2 regions of the Aneurinibacillus baijiui genome follow, and region 1 is predicted to be linked to the other one. Evidence: riboswitches for the same ligand, from Rfam matches in the RefSeq annotation. Region 1 holds a riboswitch; the other holds the start of a gene.
What was found. Region 1 has a riboswitch for FMN ahead of ribD (bifunctional diaminohydroxyphosphoribosylaminopyrimidine deaminase/5-amino-6-(5-phosphoribosylamino)uracil reductase RibD). Riboswitches for the same ligand answer to the same signal wherever they lie in the genome.
Positions count from the first base shown of each region.

Region 2: another riboswitch for FMN. It lies ahead of AB3351_RS03350 (ECF transporter S component); the one in region 1 lies ahead of ribD (bifunctional diaminohydroxyphosphoribosylaminopyrimidine deaminase/5-amino-6-(5-phosphoribosylamino)uracil reductase RibD).

Region 1 is NZ_JBFTXJ020000003.1:268,275-275,740, reverse strand. Features, by position in the region: gene ribH (6,7-dimethyl-8-ribityllumazine synthase) at 1-74, opposite strand, end outside; gene AB3351_RS07755 (bifunctional 3,4-dihydroxy-2-butanone-4-phosphate synthase/GTP cyclohydrolase II) at 98-1,291, opposite strand; gene ribE (riboflavin synthase) at 1,317-1,970, opposite strand; gene ribD (bifunctional diaminohydroxyphosphoribosylaminopyrimidine deaminase/5-amino-6-(5-phosphoribosylamino)uracil reductase RibD) at 1,976-3,067, opposite strand; FMN riboswitch at 3,405-3,550, opposite strand; gene AB3351_RS07740 (peptidylprolyl isomerase) at 3,694-4,131, shown strand; gene AB3351_RS07735 (DUF2062 domain-containing protein) at 4,238-4,732, opposite strand; gene AB3351_RS07730 (RNA-guided endonuclease TnpB family protein) at 4,893-5,369, shown strand; gene AB3351_RS23695 (zinc ribbon domain-containing protein) at 5,288-5,485, shown strand; gene AB3351_RS07720 (NAD(P)H oxidoreductase) at 5,703-6,281, opposite strand; gene AB3351_RS07715 (LysR family transcriptional regulator) at 6,433-7,326, shown strand; gene AB3351_RS07710 (PfkB family carbohydrate kinase) at 7,425-7,466, opposite strand, start outside.
Region 2 is NZ_JBFTXJ020000002.1:23,811-31,276, reverse strand. Features, by position in the region: gene AB3351_RS03370 (response regulator transcription factor) at 1-394, opposite strand, end outside; gene AB3351_RS03365 (YncE family protein) at 391-1,383, opposite strand; gene AB3351_RS03360 (DNA-3-methyladenine glycosylase family protein) at 1,665-2,297, opposite strand; gene AB3351_RS03355 (hypothetical protein) at 2,300-2,752, opposite strand; FMN riboswitch at 2,953-3,112, shown strand; gene AB3351_RS03350 (ECF transporter S component) at 3,119-3,712, shown strand; gene AB3351_RS03345 (hypothetical protein) at 3,884-4,042, shown strand; gene cbpB (cyclic-di-AMP-binding protein CbpB) at 4,106-4,546, opposite strand; gene mscL (large conductance mechanosensitive channel protein MscL) at 4,630-5,097, opposite strand; gene AB3351_RS03330 (DNA translocase FtsK) at 5,160-7,466, opposite strand, start outside.

The sequences.
Region 1 (7,466 bases):
TCATTAAATCGTCCTACAACAATACCAATTCGAAGTCCTGTACCTACGAGATTACCTTCATATACTTTTGCCATGATATATCCTCCGTATCATTCATTTATAGTTTAAGTAGATGGCCAAGCTTGCTCTTCTTTGTACGCAAATACCTCTCATTATCTGCCACAGCTTCTATTTGGAGCGGCACACGTTCTACGACATGCAGTCCATACCCTTCAATTCCTTTAATTTTGCGCGGATTATTGGTAAGAATCTTAATATTCCCTACACCAAGGTCGGCAAGAATCTGTGCTCCGATGCCGTACTCGCGCAGATCTGCCGCAAAGCCCAGCTTCTCATTTGCCTCTACAGTATCAAGTCCTGCCTCCTGCAGCTTGTATGCTCTAAGCTTGTTAATCAGCCCAATCCCACGCCCTTCCTGACGCATATACAAGAGCACTCCTCGGCCCGCCTCCTCAATCTGGCTAAGTGCAGCATGCAGCTGCGGCCCACAGTCGCAGCGCAGCGAACCGAATACATCACCTGTCAAACATTCCGAATGGACCCGAACAAGCGTCGGCGTATCAGCATCAATATCGCCTTTAACAAGGGCTACATGCTCTTTGCCATCCGTATCGTTCGTATAGGCAACCATGCGGAAATGCCCATACTCGGTCGGCAGCTCTACCTCCACTTCGCGCTTCACCAGCTTATCGTAACGAGTACGATAGCGAATTAACTCTTCAATCGTAATCATCTTCAAATCATGCTTCTCTGCGATATGAGCCAAATCAGGCACACGTGCCATGGAGCCATCTTCATTCATAATCTCGCAAATGACACCGGCAGGATAGCTGCCGCATAAACGAGCCAGATCAACGGCCGCCTCTGTATGACCGGCGCGGCGGAGTACGCCCCCTTTGCGGGCAATTAGCGGGAAGATGTGTCCTGGTCGGCGGAAGCTCTCAGGAGTGCTCTTCGGATCAAGCATTGCCTGTACGGTATGAGCCCGCTCGAACGCGGAGATTCCTGTGGTCGTCCCTGCCTCGTCGACCGATACGGTAAATGCTGTGCCATGTGCATCCGTATTGCGGTCCACCATAGGTGTTAACTGCAATTCCGCCGCACGCTCTTCTGTAATCGGCACACATACCAGGCCGCGCCCATGTGTCACCATAAAATTAATGACTGCCGCATCAGCTTTCTCTGCTAACGCAATGAAATCACCCTCATTCTCGCGGTCCTCATCGTCTACTACGATAATTGGTTTGCCCCGCTTTAAATCCAGAATCGCTTCCTCAATTGAATGAAACATACAATCCACTCCTTATATAGTTAGCTCAATCAAGAAATCCGTGCTCAGCAAGAAAGCTTTCTGTGAGCTGGGAAGGCGGCTGTTTCTTCTCACGCCATATAATGAACCGCTCAATATATTTGCCGATCATATCGCATTCAAGATTTACCTGATCCCCTTTTTCTTTATATTGCAGCACGGTTTCTAAGAGCGTATGTGGAATAATTGAAACGCTAAAGCCCGCATCGTCTACCTCTACAACCGTAAGACTAATGCCATCAATAGCGATGGAGCCCTTTGGAATAATGTAGCGCAGCAGCGTATCGTCCGCCTCGATCCGATAGAGCACCGCATTGTCATAGGCCTGTTTTGCCGCAATCCGGCCAACTCCGTCGACATGACCGGAAACGAAGTGTCCGCCAAAGCGATCTCCTGCTGCCAACGCCCGCTCCAAGTTCACTGGAGCACCAGGAACAAGTAAGGCAAGACTTGTCTTTCGAATGGTCTCCGGCATGACGTCTGCTGCAAAGTGCTTGGCAGAAAACTCCGTCACAGTAAGGCAAATACCGTTCACAGCGATGCTGTCACCTAAGCGAACATCCCTGAGCACCTTATCTCCCGTGATTTCTAGCACCGCTGATTGATTGCTGCGTGTAATAGAGCGGATGGTTCCGATTTCCTCAATAATCCCTGTAAACACTACACTCACTCCCAAACCGGATAGCCGGTAATTTTGATATCATTGCCAATCTGTTCAAAAGACAGATCGGCAAGCGAGATCGCATCATCCATCTCTTCAATCCCCAACCCGCCAAACGGCGTAGGTGCTCCCTGTCCTGCGATCAACTTGGGCGCAACGTACGAAACGATCTTATCAATGGCCCGCGCATGCAAAAAAGCACTATTAATCTGACTTCCGCCTTCAACCAGCAGCGAGGAGATCTGCTGCTCGCCAAGCTGAGACAGAAGTTGGTCAATATTGACTTTGACATCGTCTCCGGTTGAAAATACACGAATCCCCATCTCCTCAAGCTGCTTCCATTTCATCTGATCGGCACGTTCAGTTGTAAAGATCCATGTTGGTGCCTCTCCATCGGTCAGCACCTTGGCATCCGACTGAATACGAAGCGTTGTATCGACAATGACGCGAATCGGATTTTTACCGCCAAGCGCCAGACGCGTCGTTAGCTTAGGATCATCTGTAAGTACCGTATTAACCCCGACAAGAATCGCATCGTGTGCATGCCGCATCCGGTGCACCTCAAGACGTGCTTCCTCTCCGGTAATCCAGCGACTGCTTCCCGCGTAGGTGGCCACTTTTCCATCGAGTGTCATCGCAGTTTTTACCGTAACAAACGGTTTTTTCGTTGTAATGAATTTCACGAAGGCTTCATTGATCCGCTTCGCTTCCATCTCACCAATTCCAGTGAGCACTTCAATACCTGCATTCTCTAACCTCGCTATCCCTTGTCCCGCCACCAGCGGATTTGGATCAAGCATCGCAATGACCACCCTTTGAATCCCCTGCTCGATAAGCGCATCTGCACACGGGGGCGTCCGTCCATAATGGCTGCATGGCTCTAATGTGACATAGGCGACCGCTTCCTGTGCCGCCTCGCCGGCCATACGCAGCGCCTGTACTTCCGCATGCGCCTCCCCTGCCCGTAAATGACTGCCCATCCCAACAATCTGTCCATCTTTAACAAGGACGCAGCCAACGGCTGGATTCGGACTTGTCTGGCCTCGTGCCGCTTCAGCCAGACGAAGCGCAAGCTCCATATATTCTCTATGCTCCATGTCTCACTCCTCCTGCTTTTTCATATAAAAAAGCGCATAGCTCCACTTCTCTTCCCCGACATGTCATGCATATCAAGGCAAAGAGATACCACGGGGCTATGCGCTGTGAACCTTTGTCAGTACACACCATATCTACATCTTATCCAATCGGTAAAATCAGATAATAACTGCTGCGTATAACAAAGAAAACCCTGAAAGACGGTAGATTCCGCTTTCAGGGCATTGTGTTCAAAAAAAGGTAGACTGATGCTAGGACCTGCGCCGTGCTGATCGTCTTACATACGAATCCATAAGCGCATACGACAAATAAAACGGACCTAGTGCAACATCCGTACTACATATCCTTCTCCCATCCAGACTATACTGTCGGTCCCGGATTCACACCAGGTCAGCATTGGTTCTATGAACCGCAGCTCACGGACTAAAGAGACTTAGGCCTCTAACACCGCCGGTCGGGATTTTCACCCTGCCCCGAAGGATCATTCATGCAATTGTATATGTAGTATAAACCAATATCCTACGCCTGTCCATGTGCAAACGTACACACCTGTATTCTGTGCTTAGTTGTAGACCACATAGGCACTATGATAAAATAAAGCGATTGAAAAAAAAGGAGTGAATACATAATGGCCAAAAAAGGCAGCATCGAACTTGAAAACGGAAACAAGATCCTGATTGAATTCTACCCGGAAGCCGCTCCCGGCACGGTTGCAAACTTTGAAAAACTGGCGAACGAAGGATTTTATAACGGTCTTACATTCCACCGTGTGATCCCTGGATTCGTAAGTCAAGGTGGATGCCCGCACGGAACAGGCACAGGCGGCCCCGGCTATACAATCAAATGCGAAACACAGAACAACCCGCATACACACGTTCCAGGCTCTCTGTCCATGGCACACGCAGGACGCGACACAGGCGGAAGCCAATTCTTCATCGTACATGAAGCACAACCTCATCTGAATGGCGAGCACACTGTATTCGGACAAGTTACTGAAGGCCTTGAGCATGCTAAAAACATGCGTAACGGCGATAAAATGAAAGAAGTAAAAGTGTGGGAAGAATAGTTCCTCACTTAAAAAGCGGGGCGGCCTATGTGGCTGCTCCGCTTTTATTTCAGTCCGTCCATAGACGAACACAGTGTTCAATATCAGAATGCTTCTTTCCCTTTTCCTATTTGCCTTTCTTTGTAAGCTTTACTAACACTCTTCGCTGGTACTTCTGAAAAAACCAACGGAAAATATAGTAAAATACAACCGTAAACAGAACGCTGTTTACCGTAGCACCCGCCAGAAAACTCATGCCAGCTTCAGACCAAGAGTGTACATCCTCAATCGGTTCCGTATACTGCACACTGTCCATATCTTGATGAGATACGTTCAGACCTTCCAATATGGTAAATAATAAGGCACCGCATTTATAATTTAAATAAAATACGACCGGCCATAGAAAAGAACCCACACCTGCCGAGATAAGCGCGGCGGGAATATTAGCCCGCATCAGCTTTGCCAGTGCAATCGAACATATAGCACCGATACCAAATGTAGGGAACCAGACAGGGAAAAAACCAATGGCTAAGCCAAGAGCAAGAGAATGAGCCCCCGCATTGGAACGAAAAAGACGCAGCAGGCTGTACTTCACATTTCGCTTCATAGCAATTAGATTCAAACGTATCACAATCCATTCTTAAAGTTTCTACACCCTTTACGATAGTGCCGAGCACGCCCCTTATTTCAATGAGGGGATGAATCGCCACTAGTTTTTTCTTCTTCTCACTGTATACTAAGAATAGACATTCGTATACAAAAAAAGGAGGTGAGACGAGACGATGTTGTGTCCTAAAGCGTTTCGATTTCGTCTGTTCCCTACGTCGGATCAGGCTCAGCTTTTGCATCAAACCTTTGGCTGTACCCGTTACATCTACAACCATTTCCTCACGGAACGGAAGCGTGTCTACGAGGAAACGGGCCAAACGCTTTCAGCCAAGGAGATGTCCAGCCAGCTTCCTCTGCTCAAAGAATCCCTTCCATGGCTCAAGAAAGCCGATTCGATTGCTCTGCAAGCCACTATCCAAGCGCTGGATATCGCCTACCAGAAGTTTTTTAAGGAAAAGAAGGGGTTCCCTCGCTTCAAACGTCGGCGAAATGAACAGTCTTATACGACGAAGAATGTGAATGGCTCCATCCGCGTGGAGGGGAACCATATCAAACTTCCGAAGCTCGGGTGGGTACGATTCGCCAAGAGCCGGGAGATAGAGGGACGTATTCTTCGTGCTACCCTGCTCCGGATGCCAACAGGGAAGTGAAGAACCTTAACATGCGGGAATGGGCCTGCCCATCATGCGGCATCCATCATGACCGGGACCACAATGCGGCCATTAACCTTGACCGCGAAGGACAACGCCTGCTGTCGCTCGTCTAGCACAGCCAACCGTGGGAACCACGGGGGTAGCCTGCTTACCTTCACCCGGTAGGGCGTTCAGCGCAGGAATCTCGCGACTTCAGTCGTGAGTAGTTCAATATACTGTATTATTCGTACAATCGTTTCACTTTTCGACTTTCAACTATATTATTGCCATCACCGCTGAGTTACATTATGCTGATAAAAAGTCAGCAAAGTACTATGATCTGATTTGTTTTTAATAATTCACTCCCAAATCATAAGCACGACTGATTATTTCTTTTTCAAAATAACTCCTTTTACCTTTTACTGTATCGTAAAGAAATTCAACCTTCGAATCCTTAATCCCCGTATAACTTGCTAAACCTACATTAAAATAATGATGCAACATCTCATCATATTTGTACCTTTTAAACCGTTCTTCAGGCGCACCTACCAAACCTATCCACAGTACCTTTTCATGCAGAAGCTTATTGTCGTCATGTAACCCGTAAGCGAATCCATAGTTCCACACCCTGTCTATATAACCCTTCATGATTGCGGGCATGTTCCACCACCAAATTGGAAAGATAAATGCTAACGCATCATTTTGCTTCATTTGATCGATCCTTCTATGAACTTCTACAGAATATTCTTTATCGGGTTGTCCCCAAGTGGGCTCATCTTGTTCAAATAATACTGGATTAAATTCTTCTTGATACAAATCCAATAATTCAGGCTTGTGTCCTGCATCCTTAAGTCCGTCCATAAAGTGACTTGCAACAGCAAATGTTAAGGAGTCTTTTCTTGGATGCGCGACTATTATAAGCGTTCTCATTTTTTATCCCCTTTCAAGTATTTTACTTTACTCTGAATTATTTTTTATAATAACTCAAAGCAAATTATCGGTAAAATTGAAATAATCAAATTAATACATTGATTTTTATGATACTATAACAAGAAATATTGAAATTAAAGTGGGTGAGGTTATGGAAATACGTCATTTTGTCACTTTCAAAAAAATTATTGAATCGGGTAGTTTCACACAAGCAGCAGAACTTTTGGGTTACACCCAATCTACGATAACTTCACATGTTCAGACACTAGAAGAACATATAGGAGCGCCCCTGTTTGATCGAATGGGCCGAAAAATAAAGCTGACGGATGTTGGAAAAAAGCTGGTGGGTTATACAGAAGAAATTTTAAATACTTATAACAAAATTGAACGTATTACAATTGATGAGAAGAATGTACAGGGAGAGTTAAAAATAGCGGCTCCTGAGTCTTTAACCGTATATCGACTAGAACCTATATTAAGAGAGTATAGAAAAAAATATCCGCTTGTGAGTATCAAACTTAGTAATGCTACCTGTGGAGACAATCGAAAAGCATTGCTTAACGGGAGTGCAGATGTCTCATTTATCATGTTGCCAGAGCTACAGGATGCTAATTTAATTGTCCATACATTAATGGAAGAACCTATTGTTATTGTTGGAAACCCAGATTCTACACTGAATATTTTAGATAAAAGCTGCAAAAATCAAATGCGTACTGAGGTCTTGATTGCTAATGAGAAAGACTGCATTTATCGTATGATGTTTGAAGAATATCTTGAAGCGCAAGGAATGGCACCGCTCAAAGTTATGGAACTATGGAGTGTTGAAGCAATCAAACAATGTGTAATTAGTGGACTTGGTGTTACTTGTTTACCCTTAATGACAGTACATGATGAAATCAAGCAACAAAAGTTAAAAATCATTCCCCATGACGGTGGCTTTAAAAAAATTTTCTCTCAAGTGGCTTATCACAAAAACAAGTGGATGTCTCCAGCCTTATCAGTATTTATTGAAATCACTTTGAAACATGCAAAAAGTTGGTCATAGATAAACGTACTTCGCTAACGGAAATCGATAGTGTAATTAACCGTTAACAACGCCTACTAAAAAAGCTGTCAGGAAGTACCTGACAGCCCAATACTCTTCTATGACTGTAGAATAAATGTCTCAACCTCAGCCAAGGATGG
Region 2 (7,466 bases), on a different contig from region 1:
TCGACTCGATACCGCTCCCACCCGAAGGATGCGTGCGCCGCAACAGCGCTTCAATACGAGCCAGCAGCTCACGCGGACTGAACGGCTTCACCACATAATCGTCAGCCCCCATTTTTAACCCGCTAACCTTATCGGCTTCCCCACCCCGGGCTGTCACAAAAATAATCGGGATATCTGACGTTTCACGAACCTTCATACAAAAAGTTAATCCATCCAAGCCCGGCATCATCACATCAAGTACAATAAGGTCAAATGCATGCCTCTCAAGGAGCATAAGCGCTTGCTCTCCGTCCTCGGCTTCCGTACAACGATAGCCCTCACGCTTTGCATACATACAGATTAATTCGCGCATTTGCGCTTCATCATCAACGATCAGGAGAGAGTACCCCGTCACTTTCCTTCACCTTCCCGCACAAACATTTGAATAGGTCCATCCCCTGTGCGTAGTGTTTTCACTATACGCATGGTCTTTGGATCCACCACTACAATCTGGTTGCTCTCATAACTGGCGATATACAAATACCGTCCGTCATGAACCATTCCAAACGGATTGGCTCCCAGTGCCAGCTCACCGGTTACGCGCCCATTCTCCATGTTGATCCGCCGCAGCATATTGGACCCGTGACTTAATACATACACCGTGTCCTTATCTATGCGCACAAAATCAACAGGCATCGATGGTGCATGGACAGTAGTTTTCTTCTGTCCTGTTTCACTTGAGAATACAGATACCTCCTGCTCCGGCAGGTCACCGCGTCCGTGACCACCCACCCACAATTCCTTACGATCAGCCGCTAGCAACGCACCCATAGGCGACTCATTGAGTTGCGAGGTGCGAACTACCTGCTTTGTGGAAAGGTCGATCTCCCGCAGCTTCGCATCTTGCAAATCCATCACATACAGCCGATTGCGAGCTAAATCAGGGATCATGGTGAACGGAGACGGCCCCACTTTGATCTCGCTTGTCTGATTTCCATCAAGCGTATACATACGAACGGAGCCGTGCTGCTTATCCGCCAGATACACCGCATCTCCATCTGGTGCTAATACAGCATTGACAATACCGCCTCCCGTCTTCCATACCGCATCCTCTTTGCCCGAGTTCATATTTAGCATACGCGCGTCTTCACCGTTCTTGCCATACAACAGCACCGTATGATGATCCGGCAGCAAAAGCATCCGATCAAAAGGAAAGGCGGGCTTCCATGCAGCCAGCATCTCACCTGTTTCGATACTCATGAACGAAATCGTATTATCCCGTGCATTGGCTACTGCGAGTACGGATGCATCCCGCGGAACTTTCGTTAATGCTGCGGACTGACACCCGGCGGCCATGATCCAGATCAACATCATCATTACAAAAGCCAGGCGCTTCTTTCTCATCCCGAACGCTCCTTATGTAAGATATGCCTTTTATTATAAAGAATAATTGTGTGTGATTTGTGAAATACCGGATTGCCTTACACATAAACGTGGAAAAGCAGTACATGGAGGTGCGTCATGAGAAGAGTACTTACAGCAATCGGATTTACCATCTTAGCTTACGGCACATACCGAACTTTTATGAAAAAGGAACGCCGCTACATCCGCCTCAACTAGCAGCATGGACTTTATTAATGTATAACAGCAGAACAGGGCGGAATCTCTGGTTCCGCCCTGCATCCTTATACTGATGGCTTATTGTTTAGGCTTCTCCATAAATACAAGGTTGCAATGGACTCATAAGGAACCCACTTCGCGGCGATTTCAAGCATCTGTTTTTTGGTGGGAAACTCCGATAGGCCATAATTGACCTGAATGGCTTTCTTAATTCCCAGATCATCGGCAGGAAATACATTCAGCCTCCCCATCCCAAATAGGAGAAACATCTCCGCTGTCCATCTACCAATACCTTTAACCATGATTAAGCGCTCAATTACTTCTTCATTCGTCTCCTCTGTTAAGCGGTCTAAACGCAGACGTCCGTCGGCACAATGCGCAGCAAGATCTTTTACATATACGACTTTGGCACGCGAGAGCCCCAATGCCCGCATCTCCTCCTCGGATGCTGCAAGCAGAGCTTCTTGGCGCCACTGGCCGCCAAAATATTGCAGAACACGCTCCGTAATGGACGCAGCGGCTTTGACAGACAACTGCTGAGAGACAATGGAGCTGCACAGGACAGCAAAATAATCCCCCGGCTCTTTCCAGTGATAGGGTTCGTATTCATTAATGATTCGGGCCATTATCGGATCGGCGGCTCGTAAATATTCACAGCCCTGAGCAAGCGTACGATCATTTATAATTGTGCTGTCCATCTTTATCGCTCCTCGCTTCTATACAACCATTTGGCAAAACCATCTTGTTTCGCCCAATATGTAATAGGGATTCCGTTCTTATCTTTCTCCTCACGTACAATTAAAACATCGTTTCGGTATGGCATCACTTCAATCATACTGCCTGCTTTTTGTGCGATACGTATTATGATGTGGGCAGAATTGTGCGGCGGATCTACTTTTTGTACCAGCTTCGCCCCATTAAACAGAGCGATAATCTGCTGTGTTTCCTCTGCTCCTAGCTCCTTCTCCCCTGCTTCCTTATCACAAATCGTAATAACGCTTATGTTATGAGCAGAAAGCGGCTGATGAAGATGGTCACTGGAGTAATATTTTTCAAGACGCTTGAGCCACCCGTTCGGCAGACCGAACAGAATGACCAGGACAACTACCACAACATAACCAATCCATTCCGCATACGGAATACCAAATAGCATAGTTTTCTCCTCTCTTCCCCGCGCTGTATCGTTTACTTCCTTTTTCTTTCCCATTTATTATACCGAAATATTTTCCAGAAAGAGAGAGAAATTCCACCGCTAACTCTCCAACTTTGCTTTTGTAAGTTACTGCTTCTGTATTGACGAACAAGCATTTTCATGGCATATTTGAAAATAGGTTGTGAAATTTATAACACCATACAAACCTTCAGGGCAGGGTGAGATTCCCGACCGGCGGTGATGGGGCGCTTCATATTGTCCCTTAGTCCGCGACCCGGACGCAAAAATAGTAGTAACGCGTCTGGCTGATCCGGTGCAAATCCGGGACCGACAGTATAGTCTGGATGGGAGAAGGGGGAACTTCATATGAGAGGGAAGGTTCGCAGAACAGCGTTTTTATCGCTGTTGTCGACCATTGGGTTTCTGCTGATGTTTGTAGAAATCCCGCTGCCGATGTTTCCGGCTTTTTTGAAAATCGGTGTAAGCGAAATTCCAGCGCTGATTGGCGCCATTCTGTTCGGCCCACTGGCTGGTGTAGCCGTGGAGTTGATTAAGAACATCCTGCACTTTTTGCTTACCAATCAGGGTGGCATGGCTGTAGGAGAGCTGTCCAACTTTATAGCGGGCAGTACGTTCGTTGTTGTATCTGTATTCTTTATGCGGAAGCTGAAGCAAAGCAAGGTGAACTTCTGGGTAGGTATGACCGCCGGTACAACGGCTATGGCAATTATTATGTCGCTGACCAACTATTTCTTCTTCATTCCGGCTTTCGCCTATGTTATGGGTATGTCCGTTGAAGACATTATCGGTTGGTCGCAAGGTGCTAACGCCAGCATTACCAATCTGTGGGCGCTGATCCTGTACGCGATTCTTCCGTTTAACCTGATCAAAGGAATCGTCGAGGCTTTGATCACATATCCAATCTATAATCGACTGCGTCCCGTATTGCACAGCAGATAGTCTGCATGCTGCGGGTACGATTCACAACCATACATGTATGTTGTCAGCTAAACTTCCGCTGCCCGGCGGAAGTTTTTAATTTTTTTTGTAAAAAATGTTTAGTCACCCCACATAAACCACACATACACGACGAATGATTATAGCAAAAGAAATCGAACGAGGTGACTTCCCATGAATCGCATGGAAATTCTAATTAATTCTGCTGATGAGATGTATGAGACAATGCAAACACTGCAAAGCAGTTACCCGAATGCTACATTTGAAGGACTTGAATATGTCGGGATTGAGAATGGTCAGCTCTCCATTAAACTGTCCTACTCATTAAACTAAAAAAATCAGGCGTTCCAATTGGACGCCTGATTTTTTGTTGTATCGTTGTATATCCATTATGTCTTATCTATAAAATTTAAGGTAATTATGAACCTGCGCAAGAATCGTTTTTCGAGTCAAAATCCCAACGAATACTCCATCTTCATCTACGATGCATAGAAACGGGTGATTAATGGACAGCTCAAGCCCCCGGAAAAAGCTTCCGTCTGCCTTCATCCATGCCACCTTCTTATTCATTACTTCTTCAACCTTCATCTCACTAAGCTTATTGTACTCAATCTGCTCAATACCTAATGTGGCATCAAGGATAAGCGCCATACTAATCAGCCCCTTCAGCTTGTATTCCCGATCAAGCACAGGAATGGCTGAATACCCCGATTTCGTAAGAACAAGCAGCGCATGCTCAAGCGAGTTCCCCTCTTGAACAATCGCTACCCTGCTGCCCGGAATCATTAACTCCCCTATTCCATTCTCCAATGATACCTGCTTCATGGTTTTCCCCATACGACCACCGCTTCCTTTTCCTTACTAAAAGTCAACGTCTTCTTAATTATATCATGAAAACGCTTTCCATGCCTATTGCTCCCTTATGCCTCTTCGGCTCGCTCCAATTGAGACGTGCACGATGGGCAGCGGGTTGCGGCAAGCGGAATGCTTGATATACAATACGGACACTCCTTCGTCTCTGCCAGCTTCTCTTCTTCCTGCTCCTGATGCCGCAGATCACTTAAGCGGGTATACACTTTCACTACGACAAACAGGGAGAATGCGACAATAATGAAATGCAGCACATTGTTTAAAAAAATCCCGTAATTAATCGTAACGGCTTCCGCATCCTTTGCTGCTTTAAGAGAAGCGTACGAGCCGGGCGAAAGATTAATGTACAAGTCCGAAAAATCCACGCCATTTAACGCCATCCCAATCGGGGGCATAAGAATGTCTTCGACAAGCGATGTCACGATTTTATTAAAGGCTGTACCTAGTGCCACACCGACTGCAAGATCAATAATGTTGCCTCTGCTGATGAATTTTTTAAAGTCTGTTATGAACTTCACACATGCTCTCCTCTCGTCAGCTTCTTCAACCTACTCTTCTTTACCCGCATTGATGCTATGTACTATAGCGTTTGCGCATCACCGGGCGGAATAAGCACTTCGCGCGGTTTGCTGCCTTCATACGGCCCAACTATACCCCGCGCCTCCATCATATCAACCAGGCGTGCCGCCCGTGTATATCCCACACGCAGTCTGCGCTGCAAGAGCGAAACAGAAGCGGTCTGTGCTTCACGCACCAAATCCACCGCCTGCTCGTATAGCTCGTCTTCCGGTTCATCTGCCACGACCGATTCCTCTTCACCTGGCATCATCTCCGGATTATATCGCGCTTCCTGCTGATTTTTTACATAGGAGACTACCTTCTCCACTTCGTGATCACTAATAAACGCACCCTGAATGCGCACAGGCTTCGAAGCGCCCATCGGCAAATACAGCATATCTCCGCGTCCTAATAGCTTCTCCGCACCGCCCATATCAAGAATGGTGCGCGAGTCGGCCATCGACGATACACCAAATGCAATGCGGGATGGAATATTGGCTTTAATTACACCTGTAATAACATCAACGGACGGGCGCTGTGTTGCGATAATCAAGTGAATGCCTGCGGCACGGGCCATCTGTGCCAGACGGCAGATGGCATCCTCTACATCACCTGGAGCCACCATCATCAAGTCCGCCAATTCATCTACAATCACAACGATCAGCGGCAGCGGAACAATACCTTCCTGACGCGCTACCTGGTTGTAGCGTTCTACATCGCGCGTACCCGATTTTGCAAACATCTCATAGCGACGCTCCATCTCCTGTACCACCTTCTTTAGCGCCATGGACGCCCGGCGCGGGTCGGTAACCACAGGCGATAACAAGTGCGGAATGCCATTGTATACGTTCAGCTCCACCATCTTCGGGTCAATCATCATCAGCTTTACTTCGCTCGGTTTGGCCTTGCATAAAATGCTCATAATGATGCCGTTTATACAAACTGACTTCCCGCTCCCTGTAGCTCCGGCTACCAGAAGATGAGGCATACGGGCCAAATTAGCGATCATGGGCTGTCCGGAAATATCTCGTCCCAGCGCAATGCTGAGCTTGTCAAGCGCATCTGTGTATTCCGAGCTCTCAAGAACCTCTCTGAGCGTAACCAATGCAATTTCATCATTCGGCACCTCGATACCGATGGCTGATTTGCCCGGAATCGGCGCTTCCATTCGAATGCCGCGCGCAGCCAGCGCCAACGCGATATCATCGCTAAGACCAACGATTTTACTTACCTTTACACCGATAGCCGGTTGGACTTCATACCGTGTCACCGTAGGGCCGCATTGCACTTGAAGCACTTTCGCCTGCACGCCAAAACTCTCTAACGTAGCAACAAGCTTTTGCGCATTGTTGTGAACATTTTTCGTCGCACTACCCGGCTTGATCCCCTTAGGCCTATCCATCAAGTCCGGTGTTGGAAGTCGATAGGATGGATGATCAGGCGCATCCTCAAAGGCAAGCGGCACATCCGGCATCACCTCAGGCGGCTCTTTCACCTCCTGCTTCTTACGCGCAGCCAGCTTTATCTTCATCTGCGCACCTTCCATCTGCATCTCCGGCACAGCGGACGGTACAGGCGGCTCTTCAGCTTCCTCGTACAGCTTTTGTGCAAAATCATGCACGATAATCTCTTCGGTCGCTGTCTCTTCGCTTCTCTCCTGCTCCTCTTGGGTCCAGACTGCTTTTGGCGCGGACATGACAGCGTGCTCCTTCCGTATGCGCGCAGACTTAGGTGTTGTGTGCGCTACAGGTGCTTCCTTTTGGCCCTTTTGACCACGGCCGCTAAACCATCTTGCGACAAAGCTTGGTTTACGCTCGGCAGCAGTATCTTCCTCAGGCTCTTCTTCCGCTTGGTCCACTTCGTATGCTTCCTGTTCCTCGCGTTCCCGTAAGCGCTGTTCGCGTCGTTCGCTCAAAAGCGCCAACGCATCCTCTCCCGCTGTCTTCATTCTTGATCCGCCAGTCATGAATAACCGGCGCAGTCCGTCAAAAATACGTACATACGAAATCTGAAACGTAAGCATCAGTCCAATCAACACGAGAAAGACAACAATCAATGCTGTCCCTGCGGAACCGGCCGCCGCTGCAAAGAACGCATATCCAAGCGCACCTAGCAATCCGCCTCCCACATCCGTGGTGGACGGCTTCCCCGCATCCATCTGTTTCTTCTCCTGAAGAAGCTGCTCCCATGTAACGGAGAGCACAGACTGATCAGCAAACCTCCCCCCGGCTGTCAACGCCTCAAACAACAGCATGTGATTCCATACAAGCAGGGAAAAGAATAACAGAAAAATACCAATCCAGCGCTGAGATAAAAGGTATGGCCACTT